DNA from 3 places in the Frondihabitans peucedani genome. Region 3 is predicted to be linked to each of the others. Evidence: predicted binding sites of a transcription regulator. Region 3 holds the regulator's gene; each other region holds the start of a gene.
The links. Region 3 encodes LexA, which represses DNA repair genes until DNA is damaged. Its sites were predicted from a motif close to TCGAACANNTGTTCGA; they were not measured.
Positions count from the first base shown of each region.

Region 1: a site for LexA is predicted at 4,243-4,258, ahead of ABD733_RS09415 (DUF6504 family protein). Genes of this name have one in related genera too.
Region 2: a site for LexA is predicted at 5,010-5,025, ahead of ABD733_RS03060 (DNA polymerase III subunit alpha). Genes of this name have one in related genera too.

Region 1 is NZ_BAABAU010000001.1:2,024,821-2,031,923, reverse strand. Features, by position in the region: gene ABD733_RS09435 (glycosyltransferase family 2 protein) at 1-393, opposite strand, end outside; gene ABD733_RS09430 (glycosyltransferase family 2 protein) at 390-1,367, opposite strand; gene ABD733_RS09425 (glycosyltransferase family 2 protein) at 1,364-2,194, opposite strand; gene ABD733_RS09420 (glycosyl hydrolase family 18 protein) at 3,104-4,135, shown strand; gene ABD733_RS09415 (DUF6504 family protein) at 4,273-4,572, shown strand; gene ABD733_RS09410 (GNAT family N-acetyltransferase) at 4,616-5,215, shown strand; gene ABD733_RS09405 (hypothetical protein) at 5,230-5,508, shown strand; gene ABD733_RS09400 (ABC transporter permease) at 5,606-6,418, opposite strand; gene ABD733_RS09395 (ABC transporter ATP-binding protein) at 6,415-7,103, opposite strand, start outside.
Region 2 is NZ_BAABAU010000001.1:648,856-655,958, reverse strand. Features, by position in the region: gene ABD733_RS03070 (GMC oxidoreductase) at 1-164, opposite strand, end outside; gene ABD733_RS03065 (LacI family DNA-binding transcriptional regulator) at 263-1,270, opposite strand; gene ABD733_RS03060 (DNA polymerase III subunit alpha) at 1,548-4,985, opposite strand; gene ABD733_RS03055 (glucose-6-phosphate dehydrogenase) at 5,289-6,665, shown strand; gene ABD733_RS03050 (glycoside hydrolase family 15 protein) at 6,794-7,103, opposite strand, start outside.
Region 3 is NZ_BAABAU010000003.1:18,158-25,260, forward strand. Features, by position in the region: gene priA (bifunctional 1-(5-phosphoribosyl)-5-((5-phosphoribosylamino)methylideneamino)imidazole-4-carboxamide isomerase/phosphoribosylanthranilate isomerase PriA) at 1-729, opposite strand, end outside; gene hisH (imidazole glycerol phosphate synthase subunit HisH) at 796-1,461, opposite strand; gene hisB (imidazoleglycerol-phosphate dehydratase HisB) at 1,458-2,102, opposite strand; gene ABD733_RS11515 (histidinol-phosphate transaminase) at 2,099-3,184, opposite strand; gene ABD733_RS11520 (LysM peptidoglycan-binding domain-containing protein) at 3,364-3,774, opposite strand; gene lexA (transcriptional repressor LexA) at 4,111-4,794, shown strand; gene hflX (GTPase HflX) at 4,882-6,411, opposite strand; gene ABD733_RS11535 (class I SAM-dependent methyltransferase) at 6,453-7,061, shown strand.

The sequences.
Region 1 (7,103 bases), on a different contig from region 3:
GTAGTCGATGGCGAGGACGGAGGTGAGGGCGGAGCGCAGCTGCTCCGCGCGGTCGCGGGTGCAGACGACGACCGTGACGGAGGGCAGGTGGATCGGCTCGGGCTGCACGACGGGCGTGGCCAGCGCGCGGACCCTCGCGACCAGGTCGTCGACGGCGATGCTGCCGCCGATCTCCGGCAGGTCGACCACGGGGAGCTCGACGAATCCGAGCACGCTGCGGCCGTCGCGGACGAGGAGGCGGGCGAGCGCGTAGCCCTCGCTGTCGGCGAGCGCGATCGCGTCGCCCTCGGCCGCGGCGAGCGCCGCGACGTCGATGGCGCCGATCCAGACGGCGCCCGACCACTCGGGGGCGACCGGACTCGCCATCGGCCGCTCGAGGCGGAGGGCGATCATCGGACGGCCACGGCGGTCTTCAGCTGCTTCGCGACCGATCCTGCGTCCGAGGCCTTGGCACCGGAGAGGGCGCCCAGCGCGTAGCCGGCCACGGTCGCGGTGACCGTGACGACGATGGCGAGGGCGTGCCTGCCGCCGCCGTTGCCCAGCTGACGGAGCTCGCGGACGAGCGCCTTCGGCAGGACGCCGGTCAGGTACGACGACTCGCTCGAGAGCGAGTCGGTGCGGCCGAGGGTGCGGCTGAGCACGGCCTTCGAGACCCCCTCGTAGAACGAGCGGCGTCGGAGGTAGCGCCAGGTGCCGCGGTCGGCGGAGACGCGGTGGTGCACGAGCGACAGGGGCTCGTAGACGATGCGGGCGGCAGGATCAGCCTGACGGATCCGGATGCAGAGCTCGGTCTCCTCGCCGCCGAGCGGGATGTTGCCCACGCGGCCGACGGTCGACGAGAATCCTCCGGCGGCCAGGATCGCGCCGCGCCGGAAGGCCATGGAGCAGCCGATGACGTTGCGGACGTCGGCGCTCCCGGTGGGGAGGCCGGCGTAGCTGCAGCCGACGATCCAGAGCAGCTCGTCCGGATAGAGGGCCGGTCCCTTGGCGTCGGGCCAGACGGGCTCGGCGAACCCGCCGACTCCGGCCACGTTCGGGTCGGAGAACGAGTCGAGCATCCAGGTGAGCCAGTCGGCGTCGGCCGTCGCGTCGTCGTCGAGGAACGCGATGACGTCGCTCGAGGCGGCGATCACGCCGGTATTCCGGGCGCCGGAGAGGCCCTGGGCCTCGGCGTTCTCGATCACGGTGAGGGTGGGCCAGCGGTCCTTCGCCATGCGGAAGAGCTCGGGCTCGTGGTCGATGACGACGACGACCTCGGTCGTGTCCTGCTGCGCTCGCGCCGACTCGACGGAGTCCTGGAGGTCCTGCCACCGGCGCTGCGTGTACGCGCAGACGATGACGCTGACCGTGGGGACGGTCGTGGTCACGCGACTTCCTGCTCGGCGTCGATGCGGATCGGAGCGGTGACGACGTCGCTGAGGTTCGGCTCGCGGCGGACGCGGGCGACGGCGGCGTTCTCGCGGCGCTTCTCGTCGAAGATCGTCTTGAGGACGCGGATGCCGTCGCTGATGGCGTTGAGGTTCGACTCGCCGTGGATGCGGTTCTTCTCGAACGAGGGCACCTCGGTGACGCGCAGCTTGGCGGCCGCGAAACGGCAGGTGAGGATCGTCTCGATCTCGAAGCCGTCGCCCCAGAGCATGCCGCCGCCGGCCGGCGCGGGGAGCGTCGAGGGGAGCAGGTCGATGGCGGGGAGGACGTCGCGCCAGAAGGCGTTGTAGCCGTAGCAGAGGTCGGAGTACTTCGTGCCGAGCAGGACGTTGCAGATCATGTTGAGGCCGTGGTTGCCGGTCGAGCGGAAGAGGGTGAGGTCTTCCGAGCCGCCGCCCTTGCGGAAGCGGCTGCCCTTGGCGACGTCGGCGCCCTTCACCAGGGTGTCGATGAAGGCGGGGATCTCTTTCGGGTCGGCCGAGCCGTCGGCGTCGAACATGACGATGATGTCGCCGGTGGCGGCCTCGAAGCCGCAGGCCAGGGCGTTCCCCTTGCCCTTGCGGGTCTGGTGGACGATCTTGATGCTCGGGAGGACGCGGAGAGCGGTCTCGACGGTACCGTCGACCGAGTTGCCGTCGACGAGGATGACCTCGTGCACGTCGGGGAGCTGGGGCAGGATCACCTCGAGGTTCTTGGCCTCGTTCCGGGTGGGGACGATGATCGAGATGGTCGGGTTGGAGGAGCGCAGGGCAGAGCGGAGAGCCATGGGGGGAGGCCTTTTCGGGTTAGGCGATGCGGGGGCGTGGTAACTCGTGTTTTGCGCGCAGCGACGACTGTGTGTCGGGTCGTCGTCGACTGAGCGGGAGAGAACGTCGGGGTGGTTCTTCTCCTCGACGAGGCGGCCGGAGTGGGATCCGGTGCCGTCCCGTCTTCGGGTGGTGTCAACCTAGCTTCGCGCAGACCCGTCACAGAACCCCCGCGTATGGGGGGTGGTTTTCGAGAATCGCAGGAGATCACCCGCTCGTCCCAGAGGTCGTCGTACCCCTTTCTGTGGGCAGCGTGGAGGACACGGGTCGGCACCGAGGAGGACAAGCGTGTACCCCGAGGTAGACGGAGCTGTTCAGCAGGTGCCGGGGTGTGATATATTGGCTTTCGAGTCGCGGGGGCTCCTCCAGCCTCCGCAACCAGCCCTTGCGACCAGCCCCCGAGCGAACAGGACGACCGATGCCCACCGAGCCGTCGCCGAACGCCCTGTGCGTCTGCGGGCACGTCCACGAGGCTCACGAGCACTACCGGCGCGGCACCGACTGCGCACTCTGCGACTGCCGCAGGTTCCGCCCGGAGCACTGACGCGGGCACACGGTCATGTCCTCCATCCTGCGGACACAGACGGCGTTTGTACCCTGATTCTGTGCCCCTCGGGGCGTGACAGACGCCGCATCGTCCCTCGAACGGGGTCTTCCGACGAGCGGATCCGACCCCTTTTCGACCGGCCTGCGCCGTCGCGATCCTGCGCGGGATTCACGCCCGCCCTCGGCTGTGCGCCCCGAAGTGGGGGTACTCGAGAGGGGGTTCGGAGGGCCGAGTCCGCCTCGGCGGCCTTCCGGCGGCGCGAGTGCCATCTCTGGGCCGGCGGTCTCAGCGGGGCCCTCGCCTCCCCCGCTACCCTCGTCGCATGACCCGTCAGCGCGCCTCCCGAGCCGTGATCGGCGGTCTGGCCGTGGCCGCCGTCCTCCTGACCGCAGGATGCTCGGGTGCGGCAGGCAGCGACTCGCACGTCGCGACCGTCCCGGCGCAGCTGTCGGTCGAGGGCTACGGCGTCGCGAGCGCCGCCACCCTCACCGCCCTGCAGCGCGATCGCTCGGCGATCGACCTCGTCGGCATCTCGGGCGTGAGCCTGACGCCCGAGGGCGAGGGAGTCGCCGCCTCGTCGAACGAGGCGCTGGCGATCGCCGCCCGCGCGAAGAAGGACGGCAAGAAGTCGGAGCTCCTCGTCAACAACATCGACCCCGACAAGGGCGACTTCAGCGGCGCGATCGCCACGAAGATGCTGTCGAGCGCCGAGAACCGGTCGTTCGTCATCTCGGGTCTCGCCTCCGAGGTGGAGCACGGCGGCTACGACGGCATCGGGCTCGACCTCGAGTACCTCTCGGCCCAGAACGCCGACGATCTCGTGTCGTTCGTCACCGAGCTCCGGGCCGCGCTTCCGGAGCGCGCCACCATCTCGATCGCCGTGATGGCCGAGACGAGCCCGGCCGCGTACGAGTCGGCCGGCTACGACCTGAAGAGCCTCGAGCCCCTGGTCGACCGCTTCGTCGTCATGGCCTACGACGAGCACGGCAGCGGCTTCAGCTCCGCCGGGCCGGTCGGCGGGCTCCCCTGGGCCAAGCAGGTCGTGGCCGCTCTGACCTCGGTCGTGTCGGCCAAGAAGGTCGACCTCGGTGTCGCCGGCTACGGCTACAGCTGGACGACCAGCGGCGGCGGCGGCGTGCTCAGCCCGGCCGCGGCCCGCAAGAAGGCAGGGTCGCGGGCCAGCTGGGTGGCGGCGCAGGGCGAGTGGACCGCCAAGCTGCAGAACGGCACCGTCCTCTGGTGGTCGGATGGCCGGTCGCTCACCGTCCGGTCGAACTACGCGAAGTCGATCGGGCTGCACGGCGTCGCGCTCTGGCAGCTGACGACGGGCGATCCGATCGAGCGCGCCTCCTGATCCTGCTCGACCGGATGCCCCGATCCTGCTCGACCAGACACCCGATCCTGCTCGGGCGGATCTCGCGCTTGGCGAGTCGCGGGAGCGCGACGTAGAGTGCCCTTCTATCGAACACACGTTCGAATGAGAGGAGCAGGGTGACCACCATGACCCGGGTCGACGAGTCCGTGACCGTGTGGGTCTCCGACGACGGCGTGCCGCAGCGCCTCGTCTGGCGATCCGAGCGCTACCGGGTCAGCGACGTGCCCACGCGCCTCACCCCGACGTTCCCGGGGTGGCAGACCGAGCAGGTCTTCGATCCCAGGATCACGCACCCCCTCGAGCCCCGCGAGTCGTGGCGGTTCCAGGCCACCTCCGAGCGGGGCGACACCCACGTGTTCGACGTGTCGCGCGAGCCGTACAACTCCCTCTGGCGCCTGCTCCGCACCTACGACTGACGGCGCTCGTGCCGGGCGGCCGCCTGCCCCTAGGGTCGGAGCCATGGAGTTCACCTCGCAGCCCGCCCTGACCGGAGACCGCGTCGTCCTCGAGCCGCTCGCCCCGGAGCACGCGCCGGACCTCGCCGACGCCGTGCGCGAGGGCGAGCTCTGGAAGACCTGGTACGCGACCCACATCGCGAGCCCCGAGCGCATGAGCGCCGACATCGAGGCGCGGATGGCGGCACACGCCGAGGGGGCCAGCGTGCCGTGGGCCGTCGTCGACACGGCGACCGGCCGGGCCGTCGGCATCACGACGGTGCTCAACCTCGAGCCGGCGCACCGCCGCCTCGAGATCGGCTCCACCTGGCTCGGGCGGGCAGCGCAGCGCACCGGCATCAACACCGAGGCGAAGCTCCTCCTCCTGACCCACGCGTTCGAGAGCCTCGGCTGCATCGCGGTCGAGTTCCGGGTCCACTGGCACAACCAACAGTCGCGCGCGGCCGTCGCCCGCCTCGGCGCGAAGCAGGACGGCGTCCTGCGGAACCACCGTGTCTGGCCCGACGGCACCATCCGCGACACCGTGGTCTTCTCGGTGATCGACGGCGAGTGGCCGACCGTGAGGCAGTCGCTGGTGCAGCGCCTCGCCGGGCACGCGCGCTAGTGGCGTCGTACCGGGTGACCCTCTCGATCGGCCGGCTCGCCCCGGGCGTCGACCCGACGGTGATCCTGCCGACCGCCGCCGACTCGGCCGCCGAGGTCGTCGTCGTCGAGGCGCGCGACGTCGCGGTGGTGCGCGGCGAGGCCAGGATCACGGTCCGCTTCACGTCCGACGACGACCACGCGGCGGCCCGGGTCGCCGACAGCGTCGCCCGGAGCACGGCGCCGCTCGCCGAGGTGACCGGCACCGCCCTCACCCGGCGCGACGGCGGCCGCTGGTCGCGGCTGGCGCTCTAGCGGCTCAGCCAGGCAGCCGGTCCCTCCCGACCGCGGAGGCCGTTCCCGACCGCGGGCGGACGCGGTCGCGAGCGACCCCGACGGTCGAGACCGTCCGTCAGGTGTCCTTCCGGATCCAGCGGAAGGTCGCGAGCGCCGCCGCCACCCCGACGACGAACCAGATGCCGAGCGCGATCGCGACGCCGGCGAGGTTCCAGTCGCCGCCCTGCTCCTGCGAGGCGAACCCGGCGGGCAGGAAGACGGAGCGCGTCCCCTGAGCGATCCACTTCAGCGGGAACACCGACGCGACATTCTGCAGCCAGTCCGGGAGCATCGAGAACTGCAGGTAGACGCCGCTGACGAACTGCAGCACCAGCACGATCGGGATGATGACCGCCGTGGCGCTCTTGCCCGAGCGCGGCACCCGCGAGAGCGCGATCCCGAGGACCGCCGACGTGATCATGCCGAGCACGTAGATCCAGACGAAGCTGAACCACTTGTCGGCCGAGGTGGGCAGGTCGACCGAGAAGGCGAAGTGCGCGATCAGGATCAGCAGGATCACCTGCAGCACCGACGTCGCGAAGACCTGCCCGAGCTTGCCGATGAAGTACGACACGACCGGCAGAGGGGTGCCGGCGAGGCGTTTGAGCGTGCCGTCGCCGCGCTCGACCGCGATGTCGACGGCCAGGTTCTGGACTCCGGAGAGCAGGATCCCGGCGGCGATCATCCCTGGCAGGTAGAAGGCGGCGGGGGTCACTCCGCCCGAGCCGTCCGGGCGGGTGCCGATGTCACCGGCCGAGCTGAAGGCGACCGAGAAGATCGTGAGCATGATGATCGGGAACAGGAACGTGAACAGGATCGTGTCGCCCTGCCGGAAGTAGACCCGGGTCTCGTAGCGGGCGCGGTCGAGGCCGATGGCGAGGGCGTTCATGCGGGTTCTCCTTCGAGTGCGGGAACAGGCGCTGCCGCCTGGACGAGGTCGAGGTAGACGTCCTCGAGGCTCGGGCGGACGACCTCGAGGTCGCGGAGCCCGTCGCCGAGGGCCGCGTGGAGCCGGGCCACGAGGGCCGCGGGCTCGAGGGTGCGCTCGACGTGAGCACCGTCCGCGTCGAGCCAGCGGACCATCGGGGTCCGCGCATCCTGCCCGCCGATCTCGTCGATGCGGCCGATGTCGATCAGGCTGCCTCCGGCGATGACGCCGGCGCGATCGCTCAGCTGCGCGGCCTCGTCGAGGTAGTGGGTGGTCAGCAGGATCGTCGTCCCCTCGCGCTTGAGCGAGCGGATCAGCTCCCAGAACCCCCGCCTCGCCTCCGGGTCGAAGCCCGTCGTCGGCTCGTCGAGGAAGAGCAGCTCGGGCCTGCCGATCACGCCGAGCGCGACGTCGACGCGGCGCCTCTGACCGCCGGAGAGCGCCTTGATCCTGGTGCCCGCCTTCTCGGTCAGGCCGACGGCGGCGATCGTCTCCTCGACGTCCCGCGGGTGCGGGTAGAGGCGGGCGAAGTGCGACACCTGCTCACGCACGGTGACGTTGCCGCTCTCGCCGCTCGACTGGAGCACCATGCCGATCCGCGCCCGCCAGTCGCGGCCCGCCGTCTGCGGGTCGACGCCGAGCACGG
Region 2 (7,103 bases), on a different contig from region 3:
CTGGGCTCCCAGTCCGGCCTCTCGTCGAGAAGGCGGGACAGGTGGCGGAGGGCGCCGCTGTCGGACGCCGAGGGGAAGTCGTCTCGGGGGACCACGAGGTCGACGAGCGAGCGGAGTGCGTCTTCGTGCTGAGCGACGAGAGTGTGGAGGGCATCGAGAGTCATGGGTGGCCGTCTCCGGTGAGGGTCAGTGACTGGTCCGGCGACTAAACCGGTTTACTGCTGTTGAAAGTAGCACCGGTCGCAAGCGGGGGTCAACGCCGTCAGGGTGTCTCGGGGACGGGCCCGATGCTCTGGCGCACGACCACCTCGACTCCGGGCAGGACCGTCTCGTCGACCGGGTTCCCGTCGAGCACGTCGAGGAGCCGCCTCGTCAGGGCACGGCCGTAGTCGACGATCTCGTGGCGGAGGGCGGTCAGCGGCGGGACGGCGATGGAGCACAGGTCGGAGTCGATGAACGACGCCACCGACACGTCGTCCGGCACGCGGAGCCCGAGGGAGTGGCAGGTCGAGAGACCGGCGAAGGCCATCAGGTCGTTGTCGAAGACGAGGAGGGTCGGCGGGTCGGACTCCGCGAGGAGCTCCGCCGCGACCGCGGTGCCCTCGGCCGTGCTGTAGTCGGTGAACCGGGTGACGACGACCGCGTCGTGCGCCGCCGCCCACGCAGAGGCGGCCCGCTCGCGGACGACGACGGAGAGCTGCGTCGAAACGCCGCTGATCCACGCGATCCGCCGGTGGCCGAGCGCGTGGGCCTCGTCGAGCAGACGGTCGACGCCGACGCTCTCGGCCATCCAGATCGACGGGACCTCGTCGGCGGTCGGCTGCCCCGCGACGAGGCTCCGGAACGACGACACCGGGAGCCCCAGCGAGCCGAGGAGCGCGTAGCGGCGCTCGTCGGCGGCCACATCGGTCAGAAGCACCCCGTCCACCCGCCGCTCGGCGGCCCAGCGGCGGTACAGCGCCTCCTCCTCGTCCCGGTCGGCGACGAGCTTCACCACGAGGGCGACGTCGGTCGTCGCGAGCTCCAGCTCGATGCCGGCGAAGAGGTCGGTGAAGTACGGGTCGATCGTCGACGACTTCGGGGTGCGCAGGATCGCCCACCCGATCGCCCCGGACCGGGAGCCCGACAGCGCGCGGGCGGTGCTGTTCGGCGTCCAGCCCAGCTCGAGCGCTGCCGCCTTGACGCGCGCCCGGGTCTCTTCCGAGACCCCCGCCCTGCCGTTCAGAGCATGCGACGCGGCGCCCTTGCTCACGCCGGCGAGGCGGGCCACGTCGACGATCGTGGTTCGCGCGGGTGGTCTGTCGATGGCCGTCTCTCTTCCGGGTAGCCTCCGACGATCGTAGCGATGCCTCTGCTGCCGGAGAGGAACACCTCGTACGGGAAGAGGAACGCCCCGCACGGGAAGAGGAGTGCGGGCCGGCGGGGTGCAGGGGAAGAGGAGAGTGCTCGTCGGGACGCACCGGGAAGAGGAAGGGTGCGTGGGAACTCCTCCTTGCGTGCAGCTGCTGGCGTGCAGCGCGGCTCCTTGCGTGCACCTCTCGCGCACATCAGAACTCCTCCTGCAGCGCACCCGACGGATGGAGCGCCCCGGCAGCGCCCGACGCCCGCTGCGCCTGCCAGTCGCGCCAGAGCTGCTTGAGATCCCATGCGTTGTCGGCCTCGAGCGAGATGCCGCGCTCGCCGGTGCGCCGGGTGCGCCCCTGGATCAGCATCAGCTTCGTGCCGAACAGCAGCGACCCCGCGCGCTGCTGCGCCTCGTCGAAGAACGTGGAGTCGGAGCAGCCCGTCCCGTCGTCGAGGCTGATGAACACGACCCGCCGACCGCTCTTCATCGGCGGGGTCTGCGTGGCGATGCGGATTCCGGCGACCAGCACGGTGGTGCCGTTCCAGTGGTTCAGCAGGTCGGCGGCGCGGGTGACCCCGAGGTCGTCGAGCATCGGCCGGTAGCTCTCGATGACGTGCTCCGAGAGCTCCATCGACAGGATGTCGAGCTCGTCGCTCACCCGCTCGCGCGGCGACACGTCGGGCGTACCGACCGGGACCGACGACGAGTCGTCGACGTCGAAGTCGAGCTGGTTCACAGCGTCGGAGGGCTTCGGCCGGGTGGCACGCCCGGTGAGCTGACGGATGCGCGCCAGGACGTCGCCGCGGGTCCGGCCCTCGCCGCCCAGCGAGTCGAGGGCGCCGACCTGCCCGAGCCGCTCGAACAGCCGCCGGGAGGGAGTAGCCCGCTGGTAGAAGTCGGCGATCGACGTGTAGGGGCGGTTCTCGAGGATGCGGGTGAGCTCGTGCTCCGAGATGCCCTGCACGTCGGCGAGCGAGAGGCGGATGCCGAGCTCGCCCGGGTTGGTGCGCGCCACCGGGGTGCGCGGCGGCCGGACCCGCTCGACCCGGTACACGTCGCTAGAGAGGTTGACGTCGAGGGGCAGCACCGGGATGCCCATCCGCTTGGCCTCGGTGAGCATCAGCCGCCGCGGGTACATGCCGGGGTCGTGGGTCAGGATGCCGGCCAGGAACTCCGCCGGGTAGTGCGTCTTCAGCCACGCGCTCTGGTAGGTCGGCAGGGCGAAGGCCGCCCCGTGCGCCTTGCAGAAGCCGAACGACCCGAAGCCCTTGAGCACTGCCCAGATGCGGTCGATGTCTTTGTCGGTGAAGCGCCTCCGGCCCTGCTCGTCGAGGTTCTGGGCAGTCTCGCGCCGGAAGCGCTCCTCGAGGTCGTCGCGCTTCTCCATGGCGCGCCGGATCTCGTCGGCCTCGGCGAGCGAGACGCCCATGGTGGTGTGCAGGATCCGGAGCACGTGCTCGTGGTAGATCACCACCCCGTAGCTGTCGCGGAGGAACGGCGCGAACGACGGGTGCAGGTAGTCGGGCTTCTGGAAGCCGTGCTTCGTGTCGAGGAACGGAGCGACCATGTTGCCCTTCATCGGGCCCGGCCGGAACAGCGAGATGTCGGCGATGAGGTCCTCGTACTGGTCGGGCTGCATCTTGCCGATCAGCTCGCGCTGCCCGGGGCTCTCGATCTGGAACATGCCGAGGGTGTGGGTGGTGCGGATCGCCTCGTAGGTGGGCTCGTCGTCGTGGGGGATCGCGTCGAGCTCGACGCGCCCCTGCCGGTTGACGTAGGGCACGTCGACCGGCAGCGCGCCCGCGACCGCCGCCCGCGACCCGTTGACCCGCTCGATCTCGTCGAGGGCGAAGGCCATCGACGACTGCATGCGCACCCCGAGCACGTCGAGCTTCAGCAGGCCCGCGTCGTTCATGTCGTGCTTGTCGAACTGGCTCATCGGCAGCCCCATGCCGCTCGGCTGCACCGGCGTCATGCTGAGGAGGTCGGAGTCGCCCAGGATCACGCCGCACGGGTGCATCGAGATGTGCCGCGGCAGGCGGTCGAGCCGCTCGGTGAGGTCGACCAGGAGGTTGATCTGGTCGTTGGTCTTGATCAGCTGGGCGATCTCGCGCAGCTCGGGCTTCTCTTCGAGCGCCCGCCGGAGATCGCGGGCGTTCGAGCGCCAGACGTTGTTCGCGACGAGGTCGATCTGCTCCTCGTCGAGCCCCAGGGCGAGGCCGGCGTCGCGCACCGCGCCGCGACCGCGGTAGGTCGACTGCATCGACATCAGGGTGACCCGGTTGCTGCCGTAGCGGTCGAAGATCGCCCGGTACACCTCGTGCCGCCGGGCCGACTCGACGTCGATGTCGATGTCGGGGAGGGTCTCGCGCTTGCTGCCGAGGAACCTCTCGAAGAGCAGGTCGTGCTCGAGGGGGTCGACGTTCGAGATGCGCAGCAGGTAGGTGACGAGGCTGCCCGCCCCGGAGCCGCGGGCGGCGTTCCGGACCCGCATCTCGCGCATCATCTGCGACACGTCGGCCACGGTCAGGAAGTAGCCCGCGAAACCGAAGCCGGTGATGGTCTGCAGCTCGTCGCGCATCCGGCTCTCGATCTTCTCGCGCTTCGCCATCGACACGTCGCCGAAGCGCTCGGTCACACCCGCCTCGGCCCGCATCCGGAGCACCCGGTCGGGGTCGCCGTCGACGCCGATCGCGCTCAGCTCGGGCACCTTCGCCCGGCGCCAGCCGAGATCGGAGTCGGGGTCGAGCCGGCACCGGTCGGCGAGCTGCTCGGTCGCGGCGAGCATCTCTTCTGCGGAGCGGCGGTCGAGCGACGACACGCTGGCGATCCTGTGGGCGAGGGCCCGCATGTCGCCCGGCTCCTTGAGCCAGGCCTGCGCGTTCGGCTGCGGCTCGAACGACCCGAGCGCGGCCAGGTGCCCGGCCGCGTCGAGGACGTCGGCGGTGACGGCGCCGTCGGGATCGCGGTACCGCACCGCATTGCTCAGGATCGCGGGGACCCCCACGGCCTCCGCCAGCTCCAGCATGCGTGCCGCGTGGCGGAGGCTGCGGCTCTCGCCCGGCTCGGTGAGGTGGCAGACCACCTCGACGACGACGCCGCCCGGCAGCTCGGCCGCCCAGTCTCGGAGCAGTGCGGCCGCCCGGGCGTGCTCGCCGGCCGTGACCGCGCGCCCCACGTCGGAGTCGGGCCCGAGCAGCACCGTGCCCGTCGCGCCGTCGTCGCCGACCAGGAAGGCGCGGATGCGGCTCCGGGCGATCGTGGCCACGCTGTTGGCGCTGCCGCTGATGCGCCGGGTCGCCCGCCCGTGAGCCGCGCTGATGAGACGGCAGAGGGACGCCCAGCCGGCGCCCGCGAGCCGCCCGTGCGCGAGTACGACGACGCGGTCGGCGTCGGCGGCGGTCGGCCCGCGCCCGGCGACCGGAGCGCTCGCGACCCCGATCTCGACGCCGACGATCGGGTCGATGCCCGCGAGGCGGCAGGCGCCGATGTGCCGGATCGCGCCGTAGAGGCCGTCGCGGTCGGTGATCGCGGCCGCGTCGGCACCGTTCGTGGCGGCCTGCCCGACGAGCTCGAGAGGGCTGGCGGTGCCGTAGTGAGCGCTGAACGACGAGGCGACATGCAGGTGGGTGAAGCTCACGGCGACCGCCTCTCGGCTCTCGATTCGAACGTGTGTTCGAACAGTGTAGGTCACCGGGAGCCGATTGCGACCCGGTAGCCGGGAGCGCGTGCGGAGTGTGACCGGCCCGTCGATCTCGCAGTACGGTGGACGCTGGCACCGGGGCCTCTTCGCGCCCCTGCCCGCCCCCGGGTCCTGGCAGGGCCCCCTTCGCAGGGAATTCCTCCCCGCGCCCGCGCATTGACCCCCTGGGTTCCACAAGTTCGATTCGGAAAGGACGCCCATGACCATCCACACCGCGACTCGATTCGAGTCTGCCGCCTGATGACCGACACGACCACCCTCATCATCCTGGGCGCCTCGGGCGACCTCACCGAGCGACTCCTCCTGCCCGGCCTCGCCAGCCTGCTGAAGAGCGACCGCGGCGTCGACGTCAAGCTCATCGGCACCGGCCGCAGCGAGCGCAGCCCCGAAGAGTGGGACTCCGTCGTCAAGACGGCGTTCAACGGCGACGCGGGCAGCGACCTCGCCAAGCGCACGCTCGCCTCGAGCGAGTACATCCAGGGCGACCCCACCGACCCCGAGCACCTGAAGAAGCTGTTCCAGGCGTCCGAGGGCGAGCCGGTGATGTACTTCGCCCTTCCGCCGGCGATCTCCGTGAAGGTCATCAAGGCCCTCGAGGAGATCGACCTCCCCGACGGGCTCCGCCTCGCGCTCGAGAAGCCGTTCGGCAGCGACGAGCAGGGCGCCCGCGACCTCAACGAGGAGCTCCTCAAGGTCGTCCCGGAGGAGCGCATCCACCGCACCGACCACTTCCTCGGCCGCTCGACCGTGCTCGACATCATCGGTCTCCGCTTCGCCAACCGCCTCTTCGAGCCGGTCTGGAACAGCGACAACATCGCCAAGGTCGAGATCTTCTACGACGAGGTCCTCGGCCTCGAGGGCCGCGCGCAGTACTACGACACCGCCGGCGCCCTGATCGACATGATCCAGAGCCACCTCCTCCAGATCCTTGCCATCATCGCGATGGACGCCCCGGCGTCGATCGACGCGGTCGAGCTCCGGAGCGAGATCGCCCGCGTGCTGCGGGCCACCTGGGTCAAGGACGGCGACCCGCTCGCCTCGAGCCGTCGCGGCCAGTACTCGGCCGGGACCATCGACGGCAAGGACGTCCCGTCGTACTCCGACGAGGACGGCGTCGACCCGTCGCGCCAGACCGAGACCCTCGCCGAGGTCGAGTTCGAGATCAAGACGCGCCGCTGGGCCGGTGTGCCGTTCGTCCTGCGCTCCGGCAAGGGCATGTCGAAGATCCGCAAGGAGGTGCTGATCACCTTCAAGCCGGTGCCGGTGCTCCCCGCGGGTCTGAAGGGCGCGTCGACCCCCGACACGCTCCGGATCGAGATCAGCCCCGAGACCCTCGAGCTCGGCGTCACGACCAACGGCAAGGGCAACCCGTTCTCGCTCGAGAAGTCGGTCTTCAAGACCGACCTCGGCAAGCCCGAGCTGACCCCCTACGGCGAGGTGCTCTCGGGCATCTTCCACGACGACCCGACGCTGTCGATCCGCGGCGACGTCGCCGAGCGCTGCTGGGCGATCGTCCAGCCGGTGCTCGACGCGTGGCAGAGCGACCGCGTGCCGCTCGAGACGTACCCGGCCGGTTCGTCCGGCCCGGCCGACTGGGAGACCTCCAAGGAGGCCTGACCCGGTCCGGCTCCGCTCGCACCCCGTGCGGCTCGGCACCCTGCTTCGGCGAGGTGTCCGGGCCGCACGGGGGTGTCGTGCGTCGGGGGCGGCGCGTGGGAGGCGCCGCGTCGGGGGCGGTGCGTCCGCTACGCGCCCGTGGTGCGGTCGGCGCCGAGGTCGTCGGGCCAGCGGTCGGCAGGGGTGGCGGGCCCGTTGTCGGAGTGGTACGGCGTGCCGGTGGTGCTGGCGAGTCGGCGGCCCCGGTTGCCGCGCGAGTGCTCGATGGCGGCGTCGATCGCGTCAGCCGCGCGGACCAGCGCGAGGTGCGACAGCGCCTGCGGGGTGTTGCCGACGTGGTGGCCGGTGGCGACCTCGATCTCCTCGCTGAGCATCCCGACGTCGTTGCGGAAGCCGACGAGGCGGTCCATCAGCTCGATCGCGTCGTCGAGGCGGCCG
Region 3 (7,103 bases):
GAGGGCGGCCCGCAGCGTGAAGGCGCCCGAGTACAGGGCCTTGCCGACGATCGCGCCCTCGAGCCCCTCCGGGACGAGCTCCCGCAGGGCGATCAGGTCGTCGAGGCTCGAGATGCCCCCGGACGCGACGACGGGACGGTCGGTGCGGGCCATGACCTGCCGCAGCAGGTCGAGGTTCGGGCCCTGCAGGGTGCCGTCCTTCGTGACGTCGGTCACGACGTAGCGCGAGCAGCCGGCGTCCTCGAGTCGGGCAAGGACGTCCCAGAGGTCTCCGCCCTCTCTCGTCCACCCGCGGGCGGCGAGCGTCGTGCCGCGGACGTCGAGGCCGACGGCCACGGCGTCGCCGTGCTCCGCGATGGCGTGCGCCGCCCACTCGGGGTTCTCGAGTGCAGCGGTGCCGAGGTTGATGCGCTTGACGCCGGTCTCGAGGGCCTCGGCCAGGGAACGGTCGTCGCGGATGCCGCCCGACAGCTCGACGTGGAGACCCTTGACGTGGTGGATGACCCGGCGGATGAGCGCCCGGTTGTCGCCCCGGCCGAAGGCGGCGTCGAGGTCGACGAGGTGGAGCCACTCGGCTCCCTGCTCCTGCCAGTCGGCCGCTGCGTCGACAGGGTCGCCGTAGCTCGTCTCGGTGCCGGCCTCCCCCTGCGTCAGGCGCACAGCCTTCCCGTCGGCCACGTCGACGGCGGGGAGGAGGGTGAGGGCGGGGGTGGAGGTGAACTCGCTCATGGGACTCTCTGGAGGGGCGGGCACGGACGGGCCGTGCGGAAAGGACGAGGCTGGGGCCGGGTCGACTCAGAGAGTCTGGAGCCAGTTGGTCAGGAGGCGGATGCCCGGCTGCCCGGACTTCTCGGGATGGAACTGCGTCGCCCAGAGGGGACCGTTCTCGACGGCGGCGACGAACGGCCCGCCGTGGTCGGCCCAGGTGACCTTCGGCGACTTCCGGGCTCCGTGACCCTCGAGCGACCACTCCTGGGCGGCGTAGGAGTGGACGAAGTAGAAGCGCTCGTCACGGACGCCGTCGAACAGCTGAGAGTCGACCGGGGCGTCGACGGTGTTCCAGCCCATGTGCGGCACGACCTGCGACTTGAGCGGCTCGATGCTGCCGGGCCACTCGCCGAGCCCCTCGGTGGTCTGGCCTCGCTCGACGCCGCGGTCGAAGAGGACCTGCATGCCGACGCAGATGCCGAGGACCGGACGGCCGCCGGCGAGGCGGCGATCGATCTTCTCGGCTCCGCGGACCGATTCGAGCTGGCTCATCACCGCGCTGAAGGCCCCGACTCCGGGGACGAAGAGGCCGTCGGCCGCAGCGACGTGTGCGCTGTCGGCGGTGAGCTCGACGTCGGCGCCGGCGAGCTCGAGGGCCTTGATGGCCGAGTGCACGTTGCCGCTGCCGTAGTCGAGCACGACGACGTGCGGCCTGGCACCAGAGGCGGGCTCGCCGGTAAGGGCGGTGCTCACAGAGTCCCCTTCGTCGACGGGATGCCGGTGATGCGCGGGTCGGGCTCGACAGCAGCGCGGAGAGCCCTGGCGAACGCCTTGAACTCGGCTTCGGCGATGTGGTGCGGGTCGCGGCCGCCCTGCACCGTGACGTGGACGGTGAGGCCGGCGTGGAACGTGATCGCCTCGAAGACGTGACGGACCATCGAGCCGGTGAAGTGCCCGCCGATCAGGTGGAGCTCGAAGCCGGCGGGCTCGCCGGAGTGCACCAGGTAGGGGCGGCCGGACACGTCGACGACGGCCTGGACGAGAGCCTCGTCGAGGGGGACGAGGGCGTCGCCGTAGCGGCGGATGCCCCGCTTGTCGCCGAGGGCCTCTCGAAGGGCGGTGCCGAATGCGATCCCGATGTCCTCGACCGTGTGGTGGACGTCGATGTGCGTGTCGCCGGTGGCCTTCACGTCGAGGTCGATGAGGGAGTGCTTCGACAGGGCCGTCAGCAGGTGGTCGTAGAACGGGACCGACGTGTCGATGCTCGAGGCTCCCGTGCCGTCGAGATCGATCGCGAGCTCGATGCTCGACTCGCTCGTGGTGCGCGAGACGCTGGCAGTGCGGCGAAGACTCGCCGCGCCGGCGCTCGATCCGGTCGGGCTCTCAGTGGTCATGCTCCGAGCCTAATGTCGCGCATGGCGTCGAGGAACGCGGTCGTCTCGGCCTCGGTGCCCGCGCTGACCCGCAGGTGACCGGGGATCGCCAGGTCGCGCACGATGATGCCGCGGTCGAGCAGGGCCTCGAAGACGGCTCGCGGGTCGTCGACCCCGCCGAAGAGGACGAAGTTCGACCAGGTCGGCCACGGGTGATAGCCGAGCTCGCCCAGGCCGTGCACGATACGGTCGCGCTGCGCCTTGATGTCGTCGACCATCGCGAGCATCTCGTCGGCGTGCCTCAGGGCGGCGACGGCGGCCGCCTGGGTCAGAGACGACAGGTGGTACGGCAGCCGGACCAGCCGGAGAGCATCGATCACGGCCGGATCGGCAGCGAGATACCCGACACGGGCGCCGGCGAACGCGAAGGCCTTGCTCATGGTGCGCGAGACGAGCAGGCGCGGACGGCCTTCGAGCAGGGTCACCGCGCTCGGCCGGTCGGCGGGCATGAACTCGAAGTACGCCTCGTCGACGAGGACGATGCCCCGGCTCGCCTCGTACGCGGCCTCGATCGTCGCCAGCTCGACCGGCGTGCCCGTCGGGTTGTTGGGAGCGCAGAGGAAGACGAGGTCGGGGTCGACCCGTCGGATCTCGGCCGCCACCGTCTCGGGGGTGATCTCGAACCCCTCGTCGCGGCGGCCCTCCACCCACTCGGTGCCGGTGCCCCGCGTGATGATGGAGTGCATGGAGTAGGTGGGCGGGAAGCCGAGGGCACGGCGACCGGGGCCGCCGAAGGCCTGCAGGATCTGCTGGATCACCTCGTTCGACCCGTTCGCCGCCCAGATCTGGTCGGCCCGCAGCCCGTGGCCGATGTAGCCCGCGAGGCTCTCGCGGAGCGCCGTGAACTCCCGGTCGGGGTAGCGGTTGACGTCGAGGACGGCAGCAGCGAGCGACTCGACGATGTCGCGAGCGACGTCTTCGGGAATGGGATGCGTGTTCTCGTTGACGTTGAGGGCGACGGGCACCTTCTTCTGGGGCGCGCCGTAGGGCGACTGACCACGGAGGTCGTCGCGGATGGGCAGGTCGTCGAGTGTCAGAGCCACCCCTCTATTTTACGGGGCGCCGTCGAGTGTTGCTGCGGTCGTCCACAGGCGGAGCAGCCGGCAGCGGGTACTGGTGGCGGCGGGCCGCCGACACGAGAAGGGCAACCCCTCACGGGGACGCCCTCTGGCTGATCCGGCGGCTGCCACGCGACGGCCGACAGAGCGTCGACCGATCGCGCCTAGCTGTGGTCGTACTTCAGCGGGATCGCCAGCGACTGACCCGGCAGGACCTGCGTGGTGGAGAGGTTGTTGAGCTGCTGGATGTCGGCGATGACGTCTCGGGGATCGGAGTCGGGAGCGACGTCTTCGGCGACCTGCCAGAGCGTCTCGCCCGCGGCGACGGTCACGTGCTGGAAGTGGACGTCGCCCGCGGTGCCTGTGGCCACGGCACTGCCGCCGCTCAGGACGAAGCCCAGCACCGTCGCCAGGACCGCCAGCGCCACTGTCGCTGTGAGCACGAGGCGCCCGCGGCGCGTGATGTGAAGGTGGGATGCGCGAGCAGGGGCTTCGACGGAGGCGCGCTCGACGTCGACGGGGAGAATGCCGTGCGTGCCAGCGACGCGGGGGAAGGCTGTGATGGTGGCGCTCATGATGGTCCTCTCAGAAAACCTGGGGCCCGCAGACGGGGCCGTACCGCAAACCGGGGGCCTTCGCGCCGAGTGGTCGAGACCGAACACTCGGCCGGGACTGCTCGTGCTCTCGCACTGGCGCGAAGACGTGTTCCGAACATATCTTCGAACAGCAGCGATTTCAAGAGGATCCGGCCAGAAAGCCTCGAAAAGAGTGCGACACGCTCGAACATATGTTTGTCGGGCATACCGCGACCGGATACAGTTTCGATCGCTGGCCCTATCAGAACAGGAGCCACCGACATTCGAGTCGGAGGCGCCTCCGGGCCAGAGACGACCGGGACGGCGAGGAGAGTCATGAGCGCAGCGGAGACGACCGAGGCGGACCCACGGGCCCGCAAGCCTCTGACGGCCAAGCAGACGCTGATCCTGGGCGCGATCCGCGATTCGATCGCCGCGCGCGGCTACCCGCCGAGCATGCGCGAGATCGGCGACGCCGTCGGCCTCGCATCCCTCTCGAGCGTGACCCACCAGCTGAACCAGCTCGAGCTCGCCGGGGTCATCCGCCGCGACCCGAACCGGCCTCGCGCGCTCGAGGTGCTGGCTGAGGATCCCGCGAAGGAGGAGCCGACCCCGTCGATCGTCCGCTTCGACGACGACGACAACGTCACCGCCCGGGTCCCGCTCGTCGGTCGCATCGCGGCCGGCGTCCCGATCACGGCCGAGCAGCAGGTCGAAGACGTCATGCCGCTCCCCCGCACCCTCGTCGGCAAGGGCGAGCTCTTCATGCTGAGGGTGGTCGGCGAGTCGATGATCGACGCCGCCATCTGCGACGGCGACTGGGTCGTCGTCCGCCAGCAGAACGACGCCGAGAACGGCGAGATCGTCGCCGCGATGCTCGACGACGAGGCGACCGTCAAGGTCTTCCGCCAGCGCGACGGTCACACGTGGCTGCTCCCCCGCAACTCGAACTTCGAGCCGATCGTGGGCGACCACGCGCAGATCCTCGGCAAGGTCGTGGCGGTCCTGCGGTCGCTCTGACCACGGCCTGAACACCCGCCTCGCGCAGCCCCGTACGTGAACCGCCCCCGACCAGAAGGCCGGGGGCGGTTCGCGTCGGTCGGCTTGCTAGGCCACGAACTCCTGGAGCGTCGGGGCATCCTGCGGGTAGACCTTCGCGATGACCCGCGTGCCGGCCTCGACGTACTGCACGTCGACGACCCGCCCGATCTCGTGGATCCTGGCGATCACCTCGCCGCGGTCGTACGGCACCAGCAGGTCGAGCTCGACCTCGGGCCGCGGGAGCAGCTCGGCGAGCTTCGCGCGGAGCTCGTCGATGCCCTCGCCGGTCCGGGCCGACACGAAGACCGCGTCGGGCACCAGACCGCGGAGCACGAGGCGCTGACCCTCGTCGACCAGGTCGCTCTTGTTGAACACGACGACCTCGGGGATCTCGCGGCCGTCGACCTCGGAGATGACCTCCCGCACCGTCGCGAGCTGCGCGGCCGGGTCGGGGTGCGACCCGTCGACGACGTGCACGATGATGTCGCTGCCCTCGACCTCCTCCAGCGTCGACCGGAAGGCCTCCACCAGCTGGTGCGGCAGATTGCGGACGAAGCCGACGGTGTCGGTGTACGTGAACGGGCGGCCGTCGTCGGTGACGCTCTTGCGGACGGTGGCATCGAGGGTCGCGAACAGCGCGTTCTCGACCAGGACGCCTGCCCGCGTGAGGCGGTTGAGGAGGCTCGACTTGCCCGCGTTCGTGTAGCCGGCGATGGCCACGCTCGGGACGACGTTGCGGACGCGGTTCGCGCGCTTGGCGTCTCGAGCCGGCTTCATCTCCTTGATCTTCTTGCGCAGGATCGCCATCCGCGTGTGGATGCGGCGGCGGTCGAGCTCGATCTTCGTCTCACCGGGACCACGCGAGCCCATGCCCGCGCCCGCGCCGCCCACCTGGCCACCGGCCTGGCGGGACATCGACTCGCCCCAGCCGCGGAGCCGCGGGAGGAGGTACTCGAGCTGGGCGAGCTCGACCTGCGCCTTGCCCTCGCGGCTCTTGGCGTGCTGGCTGAAGATGTCGAGGATGACGGCCGTGCGGTCGATCACCTTCACCTTCACCACGTCCTCGAGCGCGCGCCGCTGGCTCGGAGCCAGCTCGGTGTCGGCGATCACGGTGTCGGCGCCGAGCGCCATGACGGTGTTCTTCAGCTCGATCGCCTTGCCCGAGCCGAGGTAGGTGCTGGGGTCGGGGTTCGGACGGCGCTGGAGCAGACCGTCGAGGACGACCGCACCGGCCGTCTCGGCGAGAGCCGCGAGCTCGCGGAGGGAGTTCTCGGCATCCTGCAGGGAGCCCTGCGAATACACGCCGATCAGGACGACGTTCTCGAGTCGGAGCTGTCGGTATTCGACCTCGGTGACGTCTTCGAGCTCGGTCGAGAGCCCGGCCACGCGCCGGAGCGCCTGACGGTCTTCGAGGTCGAACTGGTCGCCGTCGGTCGCGTCGCCGTCGACTGCGGGGCCTCGGAGGCCCCTCGTCTGGATCGCCGACGCGGGCGAGAAGACCGACAGACCGGCGCGGGTCTCGGAGCCTCGCAGGATGCGGTCGACGACGTCGTCGCTCTCCTGGCGCTCGGTGCCCGTGCTGCTGTGCTCAGTCATTGCAGTCACATTAGACCTTTCAGGTTCGATAATCTGTGGGGATGGCCAGCGAGCACTACTTCTCGTCGCAGCCGTCGAGCGAACTCCGACCGCGAGAGATCACGGTCGAGATCGCGGGCCGCGAACTCTCTCTGGCGACCGCCGCCGGCGTCTTCTCACCGGGGCGGATCGACCCGGGCACTCAGGTGCTCCTGGCCGAGATGCCGACGCCACCGCGCGAAGGCACCTTCTTGGATGTGGGATGTGGTTGGGGGCCCGTCGCCCTCACACTCGCCCTGCTCTCCCCCGACGCCACGGTGTGGGCGGTCGATGTGAACGAGCGGGTGCTGGAGCTGCTGCGCGAGAACGCGAGACGGGCGGGCATCACCAACATCAACGCGGTGCTGCCCGACGATGTTCCCTCGGAGATCGAGTTCGACGGCATCTGGTCGAACCCGCCCATCCGGGTCGGCAAGACCGTTCTGCACGAGATCCTGTCGCAGTGGCTGCCTCGGCTCGGACGAGACCTCGAGGCGTACCTCGTGGTGGCGAAGAACCTCGGAGCCGACTCGCTGCAGAAGTGGCTGAACGAAGACCTGAAGGGCGTCGTGGAGGTCGAGCGAACGTCGACATCGAAGGGCTACCGCATTCTGCGGGCGACACGCCTGTAGTTCAGGTTCAGATCTTCATGCCTTGATTCTACGCGCCGTGGG